Regions from separate parts of the Streptomyces sp. NPDC059142 genome, predicted to be linked through region 1. Evidence: riboswitches for the same ligand, from Rfam matches in the RefSeq annotation. Region 1 holds a riboswitch; the other holds the start of a gene.
The links. Region 1 has a riboswitch for cobalamin ahead of ACFXPK_RS26230 (CbtB-domain containing protein). Riboswitches for the same ligand answer to the same signal wherever they lie in the genome.
Positions count from the first base shown of each region.

Region 1 (8,131 bases):
ACGGAACCGAAGAAGACCACGAAAACACGAGAACACGAGGACACAAGGACACGAGGAAGGGAGAGGCCAATGAATCTCGCGGTGCTCGGCGCCACCGGCGGCGTGGGACGGCAGATCGTCGTCCACGCCCTGGCGGACGGCCACAGGGTGAAAGCAGGGGTGCGGGACCCGGCCCGGATGGATCTGACGGGCGACAAGCTCACGGTCCTGCGCACGGACGCCCTCGACGCGGGCTCGGTGGGGGAGGTCGTCGAAGGCGTCGACACGGTCCTCTCGGGCGTGGGCCCCACCGCCCGCCACGACCCGGTCAGGCCCGCGTACACCTCGGCGCGGGCGACGGTCGCGGCGATGTCGGCGGCCGGGGTGCGGCGCCTCGTCGTGGTGAGCGCGGCGCCGCTGAACCGTACGGGAGTGGCGCGGACCCGGCTCGCACACCGGGTGATCACGCCCATGATGTGGGTGCTCCTCAGGGAGATGTACACCGACCTGGAGCTGATGGAACGGACCCTGGCCGACAGCGAACTCGACTGGACGTCGGTACGGCCGCCCCGGCTGACGAACAGCACGGGCCGGGGCGTCTACCGGCACGCGATCGACGCGGGCCCGCCCGGCAACCGCATCGCCCGCGCCGATGTCGCCCGCGCCATGCTCGACTTCATGGCGGCGCCGCAGACGGTGTGCCACGTGGTGGGCGTCAGCGAGTGACCTCCCCCACGGCCCCGGCGGCGGCCGGCACGGCACCGGATGCGGCGGAATCCACCCCCGGCCGGAGCGCCCGCTCGGCCAGCGCGCCGAAGATCAGCCCGAAGGCCGTCCACAGCAGAGCCTGCACACCCAGCGACGCGAGCCTGAACTCCCAGAGCAGCGCGGCGGGGAAGGACGCGGGCACGGCGTCGGAGTTGGCGGGCAGCACCAGACAGGCGAGGGCCACCACGGCCACGTAACCGCCACCGGCGACGAGCGACGCGTTCCAGTTCCCGAGCCGTGGCGCCAGCCGTCGGCCCGCGATGACGGCGACGACCGCCAGCAACACGCTGAGCAGGATCATCAGGAAGAAGAGCGTGGTGCGTCTGCCGATGGTGTCGGGGTTGCCGACGGCGGGCGGCGCCGCCGGATACTTCAGGAACGGCACCAGATAGACGGTGGTGAAGGCGGCGCCCGCGACCAGCGCGGCGGTCGCCCGTGGCCCGAACCGGCCGATCCTGCCCAGGCTCACGGCGAAGACCAGCGAGGCGATACCGCCCAGGGCCACTCCGTACACCAGGACGCCGGTGGCGAGCCCGAACGTCGACTGGACGGGCCGGCTGACCAGTTCCTCCTCTTCCTCCTCCTCGGGCGCGGCGGAGTCTCCCGCAGCGCCGTGCTGATGCGCCGGGGCCGACCTGCTCTCCTCCTGCGCGATGGAGTCCCGTACGGACGGCTCACCCGCGAAGTAGGCCAGCGCGAAGGCGAGAAGCCCGGCCAGCACGCCCGCGACCATGCCGCGGACCAGGAGGATTCTGACGGTGGAGGCATGCATGCGCGTATATCTCCGTACTCTCGTGCTCCGTGAAAGCCGTCAGGTCAGTGGCAGGGGAAGCCGAGCAGATGACGGCCGTCGTGCACCCACTCGTGCACTCCGGCGCCGGAGATCACCGACGTCGCGCCCTGTTCGGCGCCGACGAAGTAGAGCAGCACCAGCATCAGGGTGCCGACGAAGACCGCCCACGGCAGAACGGCGCGCAGCGGCAGCGGAGCCGGTACGGCGGCGGTGGACGAGGTGGGCGCGACGGCCCCGGTCGTAGACGCTATGGACGACGCCATGACAAATCCTCCTTGGGGAACTCGCGTCCCGTTGCATGGAGCTCGAACGACGGCCTTCGGGTCTGACTCACCGGGCCCCCGCCGCATGGCACGCGGCCGGTCCCGGCATACAGTGGCGCGACCGTGCCGGAATCTCACCGGACTTCCGTCTCGCCGTCGTGGATATCGACGTGAAGGTACCGCGAACCGGCAGACGGGCCAAGGGGGCCCTTGTCATGACGATCCGCGTGCTGCTCGTCTCACCCGCCATCGGACCGGCCCTGCGCGCGGCCCGCTTCGGCGAGGAACCGCCGGAGGGCCGGGCCCCCGAGGCGCCGGGGAGCGGGGCCGTGGAGAGCGGGGCCGTGGAGAGCGGGGCCGTGGACGCCGCGGGGAACGGCGCCGCGACGGCCGGCGGCAGGTGCGCCGCGCAGGACGACGGCGCCGTGGACGCCGCCGGGGTGCGCCAGACCGAGGCCGTACGGGAGGACTTCCTCCGCACCGCCCGTACCGCCGCCCTGTACGTCTCGCCCACGCCCCGCTGCCGTGCCACCGCCCGTCTGCTCGGCCTGGACGCCCGGCCACTGCCGGACCTCGCGCCCTGGGCGATGGGCCGCTGGCGGGGCAGGACCCTCGACGAGGTCGCCGCCGCGGAACCGCGGGAGGTGAACGCCTGGCTCACCGACCCCGCCGCCGCGCCGCACGGCGGTGAGACCCTGCTCGCGCTCCAGGCCCGCGTCGGCCGGTGGCTCGACACACTCGGCCAGGACACCCCCCGCGTGGTCGCCGTGGCCGAGCCGGACATCGTCCGCGCCGCCACCGTCCACGCGCTCGGCACGGCCGCGGCGACGTTCTGGCGGCTCGACGTACGGCCGCTCACCGCCATCGAACTCACCGGCCGGAACGGCCGCTGGAACCTGCTCAGCGGCCGTCCGCTCGCCGACGGGGGCGCCGGGGAGGAGAACTGAGAATCAGCCGCGGCCCTTGGCGCGGTCCAGGGCGGCCACACCCACGGCCGCCAGACCGACCTGGATGATCAGCTCGATCCAGTCGAAGCCCTTGGTGTCCGCGACGCCGAACGCCGCCGCGATGAACGTACCGACGAGCGCCGCGACGATACCGACGCCGATGGTCCACAGCACCCCGATGCGCTGGCGCCCGGGCACCACGAGCCGTCCGAGCACACCGATGACGATGCCGACGACGATGGCAACGAAAATGCCGGAAATCTCCATGTCCCCTCCTCTTCGCCCACTTACTGTCGAAAGTGGTGCTAGCGGAACGTGTGCCCGCCCTGGAGCCGCCGAATCCTCACCACCGCCGCACCGGCCCCCGCGCCCCCAAGTCCCCACATCCCAGGGGGACTTACCGCAGCGGCGCCCAGGCCCACCTCGTCCGCGCCCTCACCGCGACGGTCGGGGCCCCGCCCACGGCGTACTCCCCCGCCCGCCCCCGGAAATCCCTGGCCCGCCCGGCCGCGCGGTGACATCCTGACAGCGTGAACGGACCGGAGATCCACATCGCCTTCGCCCCCGAACTGCGCCTCTTCGTCCCGGCCGAGCGACGCGAAGGACGCACCGCCCTGCGCACCGACGGCTCGTCCACCCTCGGCCACGCCGTCGAATCCCTCGGCGTCCCGCTCACCGAGGCGGGGCCGCTCCTGGTCGACGGCCGCGAGGTGCCCTTCTCCCACATCCCGGCCGCGGGCGAATCCGTGGAAGTACGCTCCGTGCCCCGCCCGCAGACCGTGCCCGGCGCGCCCCTGCGCTTCCTCCTCGACGTCCATCTCGGCACCCTCGCGCGCCGCCTGCGGCTGCTGGGCGTCGACGCGGCGTACGAGAGCGAGGACCTGGGCGACCCGGCCCTGGCCGCGCTCTCCGCCGCCGAACGCCGGGTGCTGCTCTCCCGCGACCGCGGACTGCTGCGCCGCCGCGAGATCTGGGCCGGCGCGTACATCTACAGCGACCGCCCGGACGACCAGCTCAGGGACGTCCTCCAGCGCTTCGCCCCCGTCCTCGCCCCCTGGACCCGCTGCACCGCCTGCAACGGCGCCCTGGGCCCGGCGGACAAGGAGTCCGTCCAGGAACAGCTCCAGCACGGCACCCAGCGCGGCTACGACGTCTTCGCCCGCTGCGCGGCCTGCGGACGGGTCTACTGGCGCGGCGCCCACCACGCCCGCCTGGCGGCGATCGTCGACGACGCGGTACGCGAGTTCGGCGGCGCGGCGGCGTAACGGCGGTCCGGCCGGGTCAGAAGACGTACCGGTCCCCGGTGTCCGGCGCCAGGACGCGGTGCCGGTGGTTCTCGGGGTTGGGGTCGTCCGCGCCGCCGTTCCACGCGGTGTCGACCCGTACGACGATCTCGTCCGGCGTGCCCGCCGTCCGCAGGTCGAGCGTCAGCTCCTCGCTCCGCCCGACCGGCCGGAGCCGCCCCGTACGGCACAGGACCGTACGGTCGCCGCCCCACAGACAGGCCGGCGGCAGCGGCCCGCCCTCGGTCACCGCGGCCGAGAAGTCGAGCCGTACGGTCGCGCCGGCCAGCCCGGACGGCCCGTGGTTCTCGGAGCCGAGCAGAACCGTGAGACGTCCGCCCGACAGCGACACATGCCCGTGATGGGCGAGATCGGCCTCGGGGGCCTCCCCGCTCCGCCCCGGCGCGCTCGCTCCGGCACCCGGAGCCGCGCCCATGACCACCGCCGTGGCGGCCGAGACCAGTACCAGCACCACTTTCCGCAGGACACCCATGAGCGGAAGATAGTGATCATCACACTGTCATCCGGGCCAGGCGCCCGCCCGGCACGCCCCACATCACCCGCATGGCAGCCCGCCCGCCCCCGCGCGCTCCGCTGCGCCGTCCTCCGGGTCCCCGCCCCCTCCGGCCGCGCCCCGCCTATCCTGGCCGGAGTCGATCACACGCGCGAGGAGTTACGTCATGAGCGCCACGGGGACCCCCACCGCCGTCATCACCGGAGCGAGCAGCGGCATCGGCGCCGCCACCGCCCGGCACCTCGCCGCCGCGGGCCACCACGTCGTCCTCACGGCCCGCCGCAAGGACCGCATCGAGGCCCTCGCCGCGGAACTCACCGCCGCGGGCCACCGGGCCACCGCGTACGCGCTCGACGTCACCGACCGCGCCGCCGTCGACGCCTTCGCCGCCGAGCTGGACCGCTTCCCCTCCGTGAACGTCCTGGTCAACAACGCGGGCGGCGCACTCGGCGCCGACCCCGTCGCCACCGGCGACCCGGCGGACTGGCGGCAGATGTACGAGACGAACGTCATCGGCACCCTCCACGTCACCCAGGCCCTGCTCCCCGCGCTCACCGCGAGCGGCGACGGCACGGTCGTCGTCCTCTCCTCCACGGCCGGCCACGGCACGTACGAGGGCGGCGCGGGCTACGTCGCCGCCAAGCACGGCGCCCACGTCCTCGCCGAGACCCTCCGCCTGGAGATCGTCGGCACCCCGGTCCGCGTGATCGAGATCGCCCCCGGCATGGTCAGGACCGAGGAGTTCGCCACCACCCGCTTCCGCGGCGACGAGGCGAAGGCGGCCAAGGTCTACGAAGGCGTCGCGGAACCCCTCACCGCCGACGACGTGGCCGACACGATCACCTGGGCGATCACCCGCCCGAGCCACGTCAACGTCGACCTCCTGCTCCTGCGCCCGCGCGCCCAGGCGTCCAACACGAAGGTCCACCGCGAGCGGTGAGCCCGCTCAGCCCTTCACGCACACCACCTGCTTCAGCTTCGCCACGACCTCCACGAGGTCCCGCTGCTGATCGATGACCTGCTCGATGGGCTTGTACGCGGCCGGGATCTCGTCCACGACCCCGGAGTCCTTACGGCATTCCACGCCCCGGGTCTGCTCCTCCAGGTCCTGGGTCGAGAAGCGCCGCTTGGCCGCGTTACGGCTCATCCGGCGGCCCGCCCCGTGCGAGGCGGAGTTGAACGACGCCTCGTTCCCCAGCCCCTTCACGATGTACGAGCCCGTGCCCATCGACCCCGGGATGATCCCGAAGTCCCCGCTTCCCGCCCGGATCGCGCCCTTGCGGGTGACCAGCAGGTCCATGCCCTCGTACCGCTCCTCCGCCACGTAGTTGTGGTGGCAGGAGATCACCGGGTCGAAGGTCACCCGGGCCTTCTTGAACTCCTTGCGGACCACGTCCTGGAAGAGCCCCATCATGATCGCGCGGTTGTACTTCGCGTACTCCTGCGCCCAGAAGAGATCGTTCCGGTAGGCCGCCATCTGCGGGGTCTCCGCGATGAAGACGGCCAGGTCCCGGTCGATCAGCCCCTGGTTGTGCGGCAGCTTCTGCGCCGTGCCGATGTGGTGGTCGGCCAGTTCCTTGCCGATGTTCCGGGATCCGGAGTGCAGCATGAGCCAGACGACACCCGATTCATCGAGACAAAACTCGATAAAATGATTACCTGATCCCAGCGTGCCCATCTGTTTCACCGCACGGTCCTCACGGAACTTGACCGCGTCGGCGACACCCCCGAACCGCTCCCAGAAATCCCCCCACCCCGCCGTCGGGAACCCGTGCAGCCGCCCCGGGTCCACCGGGTCGTCGTGCATCCCCCGGCCCACCGGGATGGCCTGTTCGATCTTGGAGCGCAGCCGGGAGAGATCGCCCGGCAGGTCGTTCGCCGTCAGGGACGTCCGTACCGCCGACATACCGCAGCCGATGTCCACGCCCACCGCCGCCGGGCAGACCGCGCCGTGCATCGCGATCACCGAGCCGACCGTGGCGCCCTTCCCGTAGTGCACGTCCGGCATCACGGCGAGGCCCTTGATCCAGGGCAGGGTGGCGACGTTACGAAGCTGCTGCATCGCGCCGTCCTCGACCGTCGCCGGGTCGGCCCACATCCGGATGGGTACCTGCGCGCCCGGCACCTCTACATACGACATATTTCCTCAATTCCCCCGAAAGTCTGGATAACGCAAAAACCGGAGCCAAGGCAGCCATAAGGGATGGCCGGCCAGCGTCGACGGCATCGCGTGCGATAGACATTGTGTCCATCGACCGTCATCCGGCGGCAAGCAGTTTTGGCGAGAAGGGAGTCCGGGACCGTGCAGCTCAAGGCGCGACGCGCGTACGTACCCGGCCTGGCGGCGCTCCTCGTGGCGGCCGTCGCCGGCTGTACGGCCGGCAGCGGCGACGACGCCTCGGCCGGCGACTCCAAGCCCGGCGAGACCACCACCGCGACCGCGGCGCAGCCCGGCAAGTACCGGACGCTGCGCGAGGCGTGCGGTGCCGTGCCGCGCGCCACGCTCAAGGACCTGCTGCCGGGCACCGCCTCGCTCCCCGAGGACCAGCAGGAGAAGGCGTACCAGGGCACGGCGGCCGTGACGTACGACACGGACCGGCGGGTGGGCTGTAGCTGGAAGGCCGACTCGCCCGCCGCCTCGAACCAGCTCGTGCTCGACTTCGAGCGGGTGGTGTCGTACGACCCGGCCGTGAGCGACGACACCCGCGCGCAGGAGGTCTACGCGACGAAGGAGGCGGGCGCGCATCTCGCCCCCTCCTCCTCGTCCTCCTCTTCTTCCTCTTCCTCCCCGGGAACCCCGGGCGCCTCGGGGACATCCGGCTCCCCCGGCGCCTCGGATGCGCCCGGCGCCTCGGACGCCCCCGGAGACTCCGCCGCGGCGCCCGGACCCCAGACGGTCTCCCCCTCCGGGACGCCCTCGGGGTCGCCGTCCCCGTCCGCGTCCTCGACCGAGGGTCTCGAACCCCGCGTCCTGGACGATCTCGGCGACGCCGCCTTCCTGGACGATGTCCTCGCGCGCTCCGGTTCGGCCGCGCAGCACCGCACGGTGAGCGTGGTGTTCCGCACATCGAACGTGATCGTGACCGTCCGGTACACCGAGCAGCCGGCCCTCTCCACCGAGGCCCCCGACAGCAAGGAACTCCAGGACAAGGCGCGGGGACTGGCCCGTACGCTCGTCGACCAGCTCAACGAATAGGGTCCGCCGCGGCGCCGGGCCGAGCCGTACGGGGCCCCTCCGCCCGGCGGCCGGAGTCGGGCTCCGGGCCCCGCGGGGCGGGCTCGCCGGTTACCGTGGCCGCTCGGACCTCCGTGGCGTGCGCGCCTTGCGCGCCGTACGCGGACGGCGGGCCGACGAGACCGACCGAGACCCCACGCGACCGAGACCGCACGCGACCGACTCAAGGAATCCTGAAGGAACCATGCACCGATCAGCCTCGCGACTCACCCGCATACTCGCCTGCGCAGCCGTTCCGGTGATGCTCGCCGTCGCCGGGTGCTCGTCCGACTCCGACGGCAAGAGCGACGCGGACGGCTCCACCACCCCCACCCGCGCCCCGTCCCCCACCGTCGCGCCCGCGAAGTTC
Region 1 is NZ_JBHZDA010000090.1:19,144-27,274, forward strand. Features, by position in the region: gene ACFXPK_RS26220 (NAD(P)-dependent oxidoreductase) at 70-705, shown strand; gene ACFXPK_RS26225 (CbtA family protein) at 695-1,519, opposite strand; gene ACFXPK_RS26230 (CbtB-domain containing protein) at 1,564-1,803, opposite strand; cobalamin riboswitch at 1,841-1,996, opposite strand; gene ACFXPK_RS26235 (histidine phosphatase family protein) at 2,019-2,750, shown strand; gene ACFXPK_RS26240 (GlsB/YeaQ/YmgE family stress response membrane protein) at 2,754-3,017, opposite strand; gene ACFXPK_RS26245 (Mut7-C RNAse domain-containing protein) at 3,281-4,015, shown strand; gene ACFXPK_RS26250 (hypothetical protein) at 4,032-4,526, opposite strand; gene ACFXPK_RS26255 (SDR family NAD(P)-dependent oxidoreductase) at 4,714-5,487, shown strand; gene ACFXPK_RS26260 (RtcB family protein) at 5,494-6,687, opposite strand; gene ACFXPK_RS26265 (DUF3558 domain-containing protein) at 6,850-7,743, shown strand; gene ACFXPK_RS26270 (DUF3558 domain-containing protein) at 7,967-8,131, shown strand, end outside.

Region 2 (8,131 bases), on a different contig from region 1:
GACCGCGCTGCCGACGGTACGGGCGGCGAGCCAGGCCCTGTACTCGGCGCGGGCCGGTCCCGGGGTGAGCCGGGCGCAGCCGCGCAGCATGTGCTCGGCGGACTGCTCGATGTTGCCCGCCGGGCTCTGGGCGGCGACGCAGATCTGTTCGAGCTTGACCCAGACCGCCCAGCTTCCGAGCGGGGTCAGGGTGGCCTGGCCCTCTCCCCTGGTGAGGGCGCCGACGGCGGCGAGGCCGTCCAGGGCCCAGTCCAGCAGCGGGGGCAGCAGGGCCTCGTCGACCGGGTCGGGGGCCGGTGGCTCGGTGGTGGTGGGGGCCGGGGCGGGCTGCGGGCCGTAGGGGACCTCGCAGCGCCCCTCGTGCAGCTCCGCGACGCGCTGCTGGAGCAGGTCGAGCAGGGTCGGTACGAGCACCGGCCCGGCCGAGAGCTGGAGGAGGGAGAGCACCTGGGGGACGGCCTCGATGACCTCGGCGACCGTCGCGGGCGCGATGTCGGCGGGGCCGGGGTGGACGAGCGACCAGGCGTCGAAGAGGGCGACCCAGCCGCGCTGGACGGCGCTGTCGTCGCGGTCCCACGCCTGGAGCCGCCAGCCGGGGCGCACGGTGCCGTCGTGGAGTTCGACGAGACCGGCCAGCCGGGCCCGGTCCCAGGCGGCGCTGACCTGCTCCGAGGTCAACTCCAGCGCTGTCGCGGCCCGTTCGCGCGCCGCCTCGGTGAGCGGACCCGCTCCGGGGTCCCGGTCGACGGCGGCCCAGCGGGCCACCCGTACCGCGTCGGCCAGTACGGCCCTCGCCTGCCGGGCCAGCTCTGCCTGGGGCGGGGTGCCCTGCGGCGGCCGGGGGGCCGGCCGGCTGCGCCCCTCGGTCACAGCCCGTCGGGCCGTGGTCAACGGCCGCCCGCGGACGAGTCGGAGTGTGGAGTTGCGCGCCAATTGCTCATCAGGCTTTCGGGACGTCACGGGGGCAGTCTTCCCGGTGACTGCCCGAAAGCCCAAACGGAACCCCTTTCGGCGGTACCGGAACGACGGAAGTGGCCCCTCGTGCGCAGCGGTCCCACCGGTGCACGGGAGGCGCCGTACGACTGTTCGGGGAGGTGGGGAGGGTGGCGGTTCGGGGCGCGACGGCGGGTGGCGCGGTGCGCGCGGGGGCGCGAAGGCGGCGCAAGGATTCCAAGCGGAGGCGCGCCGGGTCGGGCCGGGACGCCGTCGCGGGGCCGGTGCCGCAGGAGCCCGGTGCGGCCCCGGTGCTACATGAGCGGGGTGAGGAAGCGGCGGAGTGTTTCCTCGTACCCGTCGGGGTCCGCGTTCCACATGGCCGCGTGCGGGGCGTGCGGGACGGTGTGGAGGGCGATCAGCTCCGGCCGGTGGGCGGCGAGTTCGCGCGAGGGGTTCCAGGACGCCAGCCGGTCGTCGGGGCCGTGGAAGATCAGCGTCGGCACCCGCAGATTACGCGGGTCGGCGGCTTCCAGCAGCCGGTCGCCGTGCAGCCCCGTCCGCCCCTGGGCGGCCCGTACCGCGAGCGGCAGCAGGGGGCCGGGGATCCGGCGGGCGGTGGCCAGCGCCCGCAGGGTGGCCTCCCAGTCCAGCACCGGCGAGTCGAGCACGAGCCCGGCGATGCGCTCGCTGAGGGCGGAGTTCGCGGCGGCGTGCAGCGCCATCGAGGCGCCGGTGGACCAGCCGTGCAGGACCACGCGCTCGGCGCCGAGGCGGACGGCGTGGCGGATCGCCGCGTCGAGGTCGCGCCACTCGGAGTCGCCGAGGTGCCCCAGGCCGTCCGGGGAGCGGGGCGCGCCGGGGTCGCCCCGGTAGGAGATGTCGAGGACGGGCAGGCGCTGGGCCGCGAGGAACTCCATGACGTTCAGGGGGTGCTCGCGGGTGGTGCCGAGGCCGTGCACGGTGATCACCCAGGTGTCGCGCGGCCCCGGCACGAACCACGCGGGGAGGGAGCCGAGTTCGCCCGGGATCCACATGTTCTGGTGGGCGAGGCCCAGGGCGGTCCCGGGGTCGCCGCTGTGCACCTGCGGGGTGAGCCGGACGCGCCGCCCCGGCACGAGGGCGCCGCGGGTGACCCGTTCGAGGCGGCGCACCACGGTGTCGGCCGGGTGCGGGACACCGTCCAGGACCGGTCCCACGACGGCGTGCACGCCCGTCCCCTCGATCCCGTACGTTCCGGGGCGCAGGGAGGCGAGCGAGCGGGTCAGGGTGACCTGGCCGGCGGCCGTGGCGTGCACGGTGATCCTGGGGTCGCTGGGCAGGGGCCGCCCCGGCGGTGCCTTGAGCGCGGCATCGCTGGCGTACCGGCCGGCGGCGACCGCAGCCGCGCCGACCCCGAGCACTGTGGTGACGGCCGCTGCCGTCGCTGTAGCCGGGCGCACGCTCCCAGTGTCACCACCCGCGCCGGACCCGGCCAGCGGGCGGGGGCCGTCGGGGGCGCGGGACGGGCCCCGCCGCGCCGCGGCCTCGTCCCCGCCGCCGGATCCGATGCCGTCGGGGGCCCCGGCGCCGTCCGGCGGGTCAGCCCCGCTGGCCGTAGCCGCGCAGCTTCTCCCCCACCTCCCGGACCTGCTCCTCCGTGAGCAGCGAGGGCCGGTGTCCCGGGACCGCGCTCGCCGTGAGCCACAGGTGGCACATCCATTCGAGCTGAGCGGTGCGGTCGTACGCCTGGGCGAGGGTGTCGCCGTACGCCACCGTGCCGTGGTTGCGCAGCAGGCAGGCCGTGCGGTCCACCAGGGCCTCGCACATCCCGCGGGCCAGCTCCGCCGAGCCGTACAGCGCGTACGGGGCGACGCGGACCGGGCCGCCGAGGGCCGCCGCCATGTAGTGGATCAAGGGGAGTTCGGGGACGAGGGTGGAGACCGCGGTGGCGTGCACGGCGTGGGTGTGGACCACGGCCGTCGCGGACGTGTCGCGGTATACGGCCAGGTGGAGCGGGAGTTCGCTGGTGGGGGCGAGGGTGCCGAGGACCTGCCGTCCCGCGAGGTCGACCGCGATCGCGTCGCCGGGTGCGAGCCGGTCGTACGGCACTCCGCTCGGGGTGACGAGGACCAGGTCGCCGACCCGGACCGAGACATTGCCCGAGGTGCCGACGACCAGCCCCTCCGAGGCCGTTCTGCGGGCGGTGGCGACCAGCTCCGCCCAGGCCCGTTCCAGATCGTCCCGTCCGGTCGCCGGTTCGCCCGCTCCGGTCGCCGATTCGCTTGGTACGCCGGTCAGTTCGCCGTGTTCGCCGGTCCGCTCATCCGTCATACGCCGATCCTGCCAGGCGCCGCCGGGATCTCCACGGAGTGGGTCACTCCGTAGACCCACCCAGTTCATCTTCCGTTCACCCTGACTCCTTACGTTCACCGAGGCCACCGACGTCGAACGATTGCCTGGGTCCTGGGTCAATGGAACACATCACGCTGCTGCTCGCGATCGTGATCGTGACAGCTCTCGTGTTCGATTTCACGAACGGTTTCCACGACACCGCCAACGCGATGGCGACGACCATCTCGACCGGCGCTCTGAAGCCCAAGGTCGCGGTGGGCATGTCCGCGGTCCTGAATCTCGTCGGCGCGTTCCTGTCCGTGGAGGTCGCCAAGACGATCTCCGGCGGGCTCATCAACGAACAGGGCATCAGAACAGAAGTGATCTTCGCGGCGCTCGTCGGCGCCATCCTGTGGAACCTCTTCACCTGGCTGCTCGGACTCCCGTCCAGCTCCTCCCACGCGCTCTTCGGCGGCCTGATCGGCGCCACCCTGATGTCCGTCGGCGCCTCCGGCGTCAACGGCGGGGTCGTGGTCACCAAGGTCCTGATCCCCGCGCTCGCCGCTCCCGTGGTCGCCGGACTCGCCGCCCTGCTGGCGACGAAGCTGACGTACCGGATCGGTCGCGGTACGGACGACAAGGCCACCGCCAAGGGGTACCGGGCCGGGCAGATCGCCTCCGCCGGGCTCGTCTCCCTCGCCCACGGCACCAACGACGCGCAGAAGACGATGGGCGTCATCACGCTCGCCCTGGTCACCGGCGGCGTCCTGGCCCCCGGCTCCAACCCGCCCCTGTGGGTGATCGTCTCCGCGGGCGTCGCGATCGCCCTCGGCACGTACCTCGGCGGCTGGCGCATCATCCGCACCATGGGCACCGGCCTCACCGACCTCCAGCCGCAGCAGGGCTTCGCCGCCCAGACCAGCGCCGCGACGGTCATCCTGGCCTCCTCGCACCTGGGCTTCTCGCTCTCCACCACGCAGTCCTGCTCCGGCGCCGTGATGGGCGCGGGACTCGGCCGCAAGGGCGGAGTGGTGCGCTGGTCCACCGCGACCCGGATGTTCGTCGCCTGGGGGCTGACGCTGCCGGCCGCGGGACTGGTCGCCGCCGGCGCCGAGTTCCTGACCGGCCAGGGCACCTGGGGCATCACCGTCGTCGCGATCCTGCTGGTCGCCGGCTCCGCCGGGATCTGGCTCGCCTCGCGCCGCCGCCCGGTCGACCACACCAACGTCACCGACGAGCCCGCCACCACCGGCTCCGCCGCCGAGCCGGCCGGGGTGGTCACCACCGCCATGGCGGCCGTCACCCCGCCTCCCCCGGCGGGCGCCCCCGGCCAGGACCTCTCGGCCACCATCCCGGCCCCCGCGGCCACCGCCCCGGACCAGGCCGAACCGGCCCGCCCCGCCACGGTGTAAGGAAACGACCCCATGGACATCGACTGGGCAGCACTCGCCTCCGTCTTCGGCGTCAGCCTCGTGGCGACCGTCGCCCTCGTGGGCCTGTTCACCCTGGGCATCGTGGGCCTCGCCAAGCGCGGCTCCACGGCCGCGCCGGGACCGGCCTCCACCTCGGCCGCCGCCTCCACCCCCGCCACCGGCCCCGCGCCGCTCGCGGCCCGTGCCGGCGCCTACCTGTGCTTCGCGCTCTGCGCCGGGGCCGTCGCGTACGGGATCAGCCTCATCGTGGCCTGAGCCCACGAGCACCACGCCCCAGGAGCCCCGCATCGGCCGACCGGCCCGATGTGGGGCTCCGCACACTGTCCCGTCGCAGGTCAAGGATGAGTTGACGGGTGTTGCGGAGCGTGGTGGACTTCCGGGGCCATTGACGACGGCAGCAGAGGAAGCCGGTGCGAATCCGGCGCGGTCCCGCCACTGTCACTGTGAGCATGCCTCCAGGAGCCAGGAACTCTCGCCGTCGTACTCCGAACGTCGAACCGGGGCGCGGACCCTGAGTGAGGACACTTCGCCATGCCTGGCTGCGGTTGTGCCGCGCGGGGCGGCTCAGCCGCCCCTGCCGCCGAGCGGGTCTTCGCGTACGGCGCCGCCCTCGGCCTGCTGGGCGACCGGCTCTTCGGCGATCCGCGCCGGGGCCATCCGGTGGCCGCCTTCGGACGGGCCGCCGGGGCCGTCGAGCGCGCGCTGTGGCGCGACCACCGCGGCTGGGGCGCGCTGCACACCGTGCTCTGCGCCGGAGGCGCCGCCGGGGCCGCGGCACTGGCCGCCACCGCGGTACGCCGCAGCCCCGCCGCCTCCGTGGCGCTGACCGCCACCGCCACCTGGGCCGTCGTCGGGGGCGCCTCGCTGGGCCGTGAGGCGCGGACCGTGGGCGCCGCGCTGGCCGCCGGGGACCTCGAAGCCGCCCGGCGGCGCCTGCCGCATCTGTGCGGGCGCGACCCGTACGCCCTGGACGAGGCGCAGATCGCCCGCGCCGTCGTGGAGTCCGTCGCCGAGAACACCTCCGACGCCGTCGTGGGCGCCCTGGTGTGGGGCGCGGTCGCCGGGGTGCCGGGGCTCGCCGGGTTCCGGGCCGTGAACACGCTGGACGCGATGGTGGGTCACAAGAGCGAGCGGCACCGCCGGTTCGGCTGGGCCTCGGCCCGGCTCGACGACGTCGCGGGATGGCCGGGGGCCCGGCTCACCGCCGCGCTGGCCGTCGCCGCCGGGCCCGACAGACGCGGCGCGCTGCGGGCCGTACGGCAGGACGCGCACCGCCATCCGAGCCCCAACGCGGGCCCGGTGGAGGCGTCGTTCGCCGGGGCGCTGGGGGTACGGCTCGGCGGGACGCTCGCGTACGGCGGGCGCGTGGAGCACCGCCCCGTCCTGAACGCCGCGGGACGCCCGGTCGGGGTCCAGGACATCGAGCGCGCCGTGCGGCTGGCCCGCCGGGTCAACGTGCTCGCTCTCGCGGTCTGTGTCACGGGCCGTCTCGGGTACGGCGCGGTGCGCGCGGCCCTCACCACCAGGAGGCGCGGATGAGCCGGAACAGCGGGGGCACGGGGCTCGGCGGAGGGCTGCTGATCGCGGGCACGACCTCCGACGCGGGCAAGAGCGTCGTCACGGCGGGGATCTGCCGCTGGCTGGCGCGCCGGGGGGTGAAGGTCGCGCCGTTCAAGGGCCAGAACATGTCGCTGAACTCGTTCGTGACCCGCGAGGGCGCGGAGATCGGGCGCGCCCAGGCCATGCAGGCGCAGGCCGCGCGCGTGGAGCCGACCGCGCTGATGAACCCCGTCCTGCTGAAGCCGGGCAGCGACCGCAGCAGCCAGGTGGTGCTGATGGGCAAGCCGGTCGGCGAGCTGAGCGCCCGCGGATTCTTCGGAGCGCCCGGCGGGCCGGCCCCCGGGAGGACGCTGCACGGCGGCGGCCGGGAGGCGCTGCTCGAACCCGTACTGGCCTGCCTGGCGGAGCTGCGGTCCACGTACGACGCCGTGATCTGCGAGGGCGCCGGCAGCCCCGCCGAGATCAATCTGCGCCGTACCGACATCGTGAACATGGGGATCGCACGGGCCGCGCGGCTGCCGGTGGTCGTGGTCGGGGACATCGACCGGGGCGGGGTCTTCGCCTCCTTCTTCGGGACGACCGCGCTGCTCGGCCCGGAGGACCAGGCGCTGGTGGCCGGGTATCTCGTCAACAAGTTCCGGGGCGATGTCTCGCTGCTGGAGCCGGGGCTCGACATGCTGCGCGGGCTGACCGGGCGGGCGACGCTCGGGGTGCTGCCCTTCCGGCACGGTCTGGGCATCGACGAGGAGGACGGGCTGCGGATCTCGCTGCGCGGTGGCGCCCGCGAGTCGGTGGTGGCTCCCCCGTACGGCGCGGACGTGCTGCGGGTCGCGGTCTGCGCCGTACCGCTGATGTCGAACTTCACCGATGTGGACGCGCTGGCGGCCGAACCCGGGGTCCTGGTGCGGTTCGTGGACCGGCCCGAGGAGCTGGTCGACGCGGACCTGGTGATCGTGCCGGGCACGCGCGGCACGGTGCGGGCGCTGGCGTGGCTGCGGGAGCGGGGCCTGGCCGACGCGCTGGCCCTGCGGGCCGCCGAGGGCCGCCCCGTGCTGGGGATCTGCGGCGGCTACCAGATCCTCGGCGAGCGGATCCACGACGAGGTGGAGTCCCGGGCGGGTGAGGTGGCCGGGCTCGGACTGCTGCCCGTACGGGTCAGGTTCGCGCGGGAGAAGACCCTCGCGCGGCCTTCGGGAGTGGCCCTCGGCGAGCCGGTCGAGGGGTACGAGATCCACCACGGCGTCGCGGACGTGCGCGGCGGGGACGCCTTTGTCACGGACCCGGCGGGGCGGGCGCTGGACGGCTGCCGGGTCGGCGCCGTCCAGGGCACGCACTGGCACGGGGCGCTGGAGAGCGACGCCTTCCGGCGGCGGTTCCTGGCGGAGGTGGCGCGGACGGCGGGCCGGCGGTTCGTCCCCGCGCCGGACACCGGCTTCGGCGCGCTGCGCGAGGAACAGCTCGAACTCCTCGCCGACCTCGTCGAGGAGCACGCGGACACGGCCGCGCTGCTGCGCCTGATCGAGGAGGGCGCCCCGGCCGGACTGCCGTTCATCCCTCCGGGAGCCCCGTGAGCACGGTGGGTCCGAACACGGTGGGTCCGAACACCGTGGGACCGAACACCGTGGGACGCCGTCCGGTCACCGATGAGTCATTCGAAGGAGCGATCAGCCTATGAGCACCCCCTTTCCGTTCACCGCCGTGGTGGGGATGGACGATCTGCGGCTCGGCCTGCTGCTGAACGCGGTCAGTCCGGCGGTCGGCGGCGTTCTCGTACGGGGTGAGAAGGGCACGGCGAAGTCGACGGCGGTACGGGCGCTGGCCGCCCTGCTGCCCGAGGTGCCGGTGGTGACGGGGTGCCGGTTCAGCTGCGACCCGGCGGCGCCGGATCCGCG
Region 2 is NZ_JBHZDA010000041.1:14,664-22,794, reverse strand. Features, by position in the region: gene ACFXPK_RS17095 (hypothetical protein) at 1-870, opposite strand, end outside; gene ACFXPK_RS17090 (alpha/beta hydrolase) at 1,248-2,375, opposite strand; gene ACFXPK_RS17085 (class II aldolase/adducin family protein) at 2,515-3,246, opposite strand; gene ACFXPK_RS17080 (anion permease) at 3,387-4,658, shown strand; gene ACFXPK_RS17075 (hypothetical protein) at 4,671-4,934, shown strand; cobalamin riboswitch at 5,055-5,174, shown strand; gene ACFXPK_RS17070 (cobalamin biosynthesis protein) at 5,211-6,218, shown strand; gene ACFXPK_RS17065 (cobyric acid synthase) at 6,215-7,810, shown strand; gene ACFXPK_RS17060 (putative cobaltochelatase) at 7,911-8,131, shown strand, end outside.
Region 2: it holds a riboswitch for cobalamin, as region 1 does, so the genes downstream of both, ACFXPK_RS17070 (cobalamin biosynthesis protein) here and ACFXPK_RS26230 (CbtB-domain containing protein) in region 1, are expected to answer to the same signal.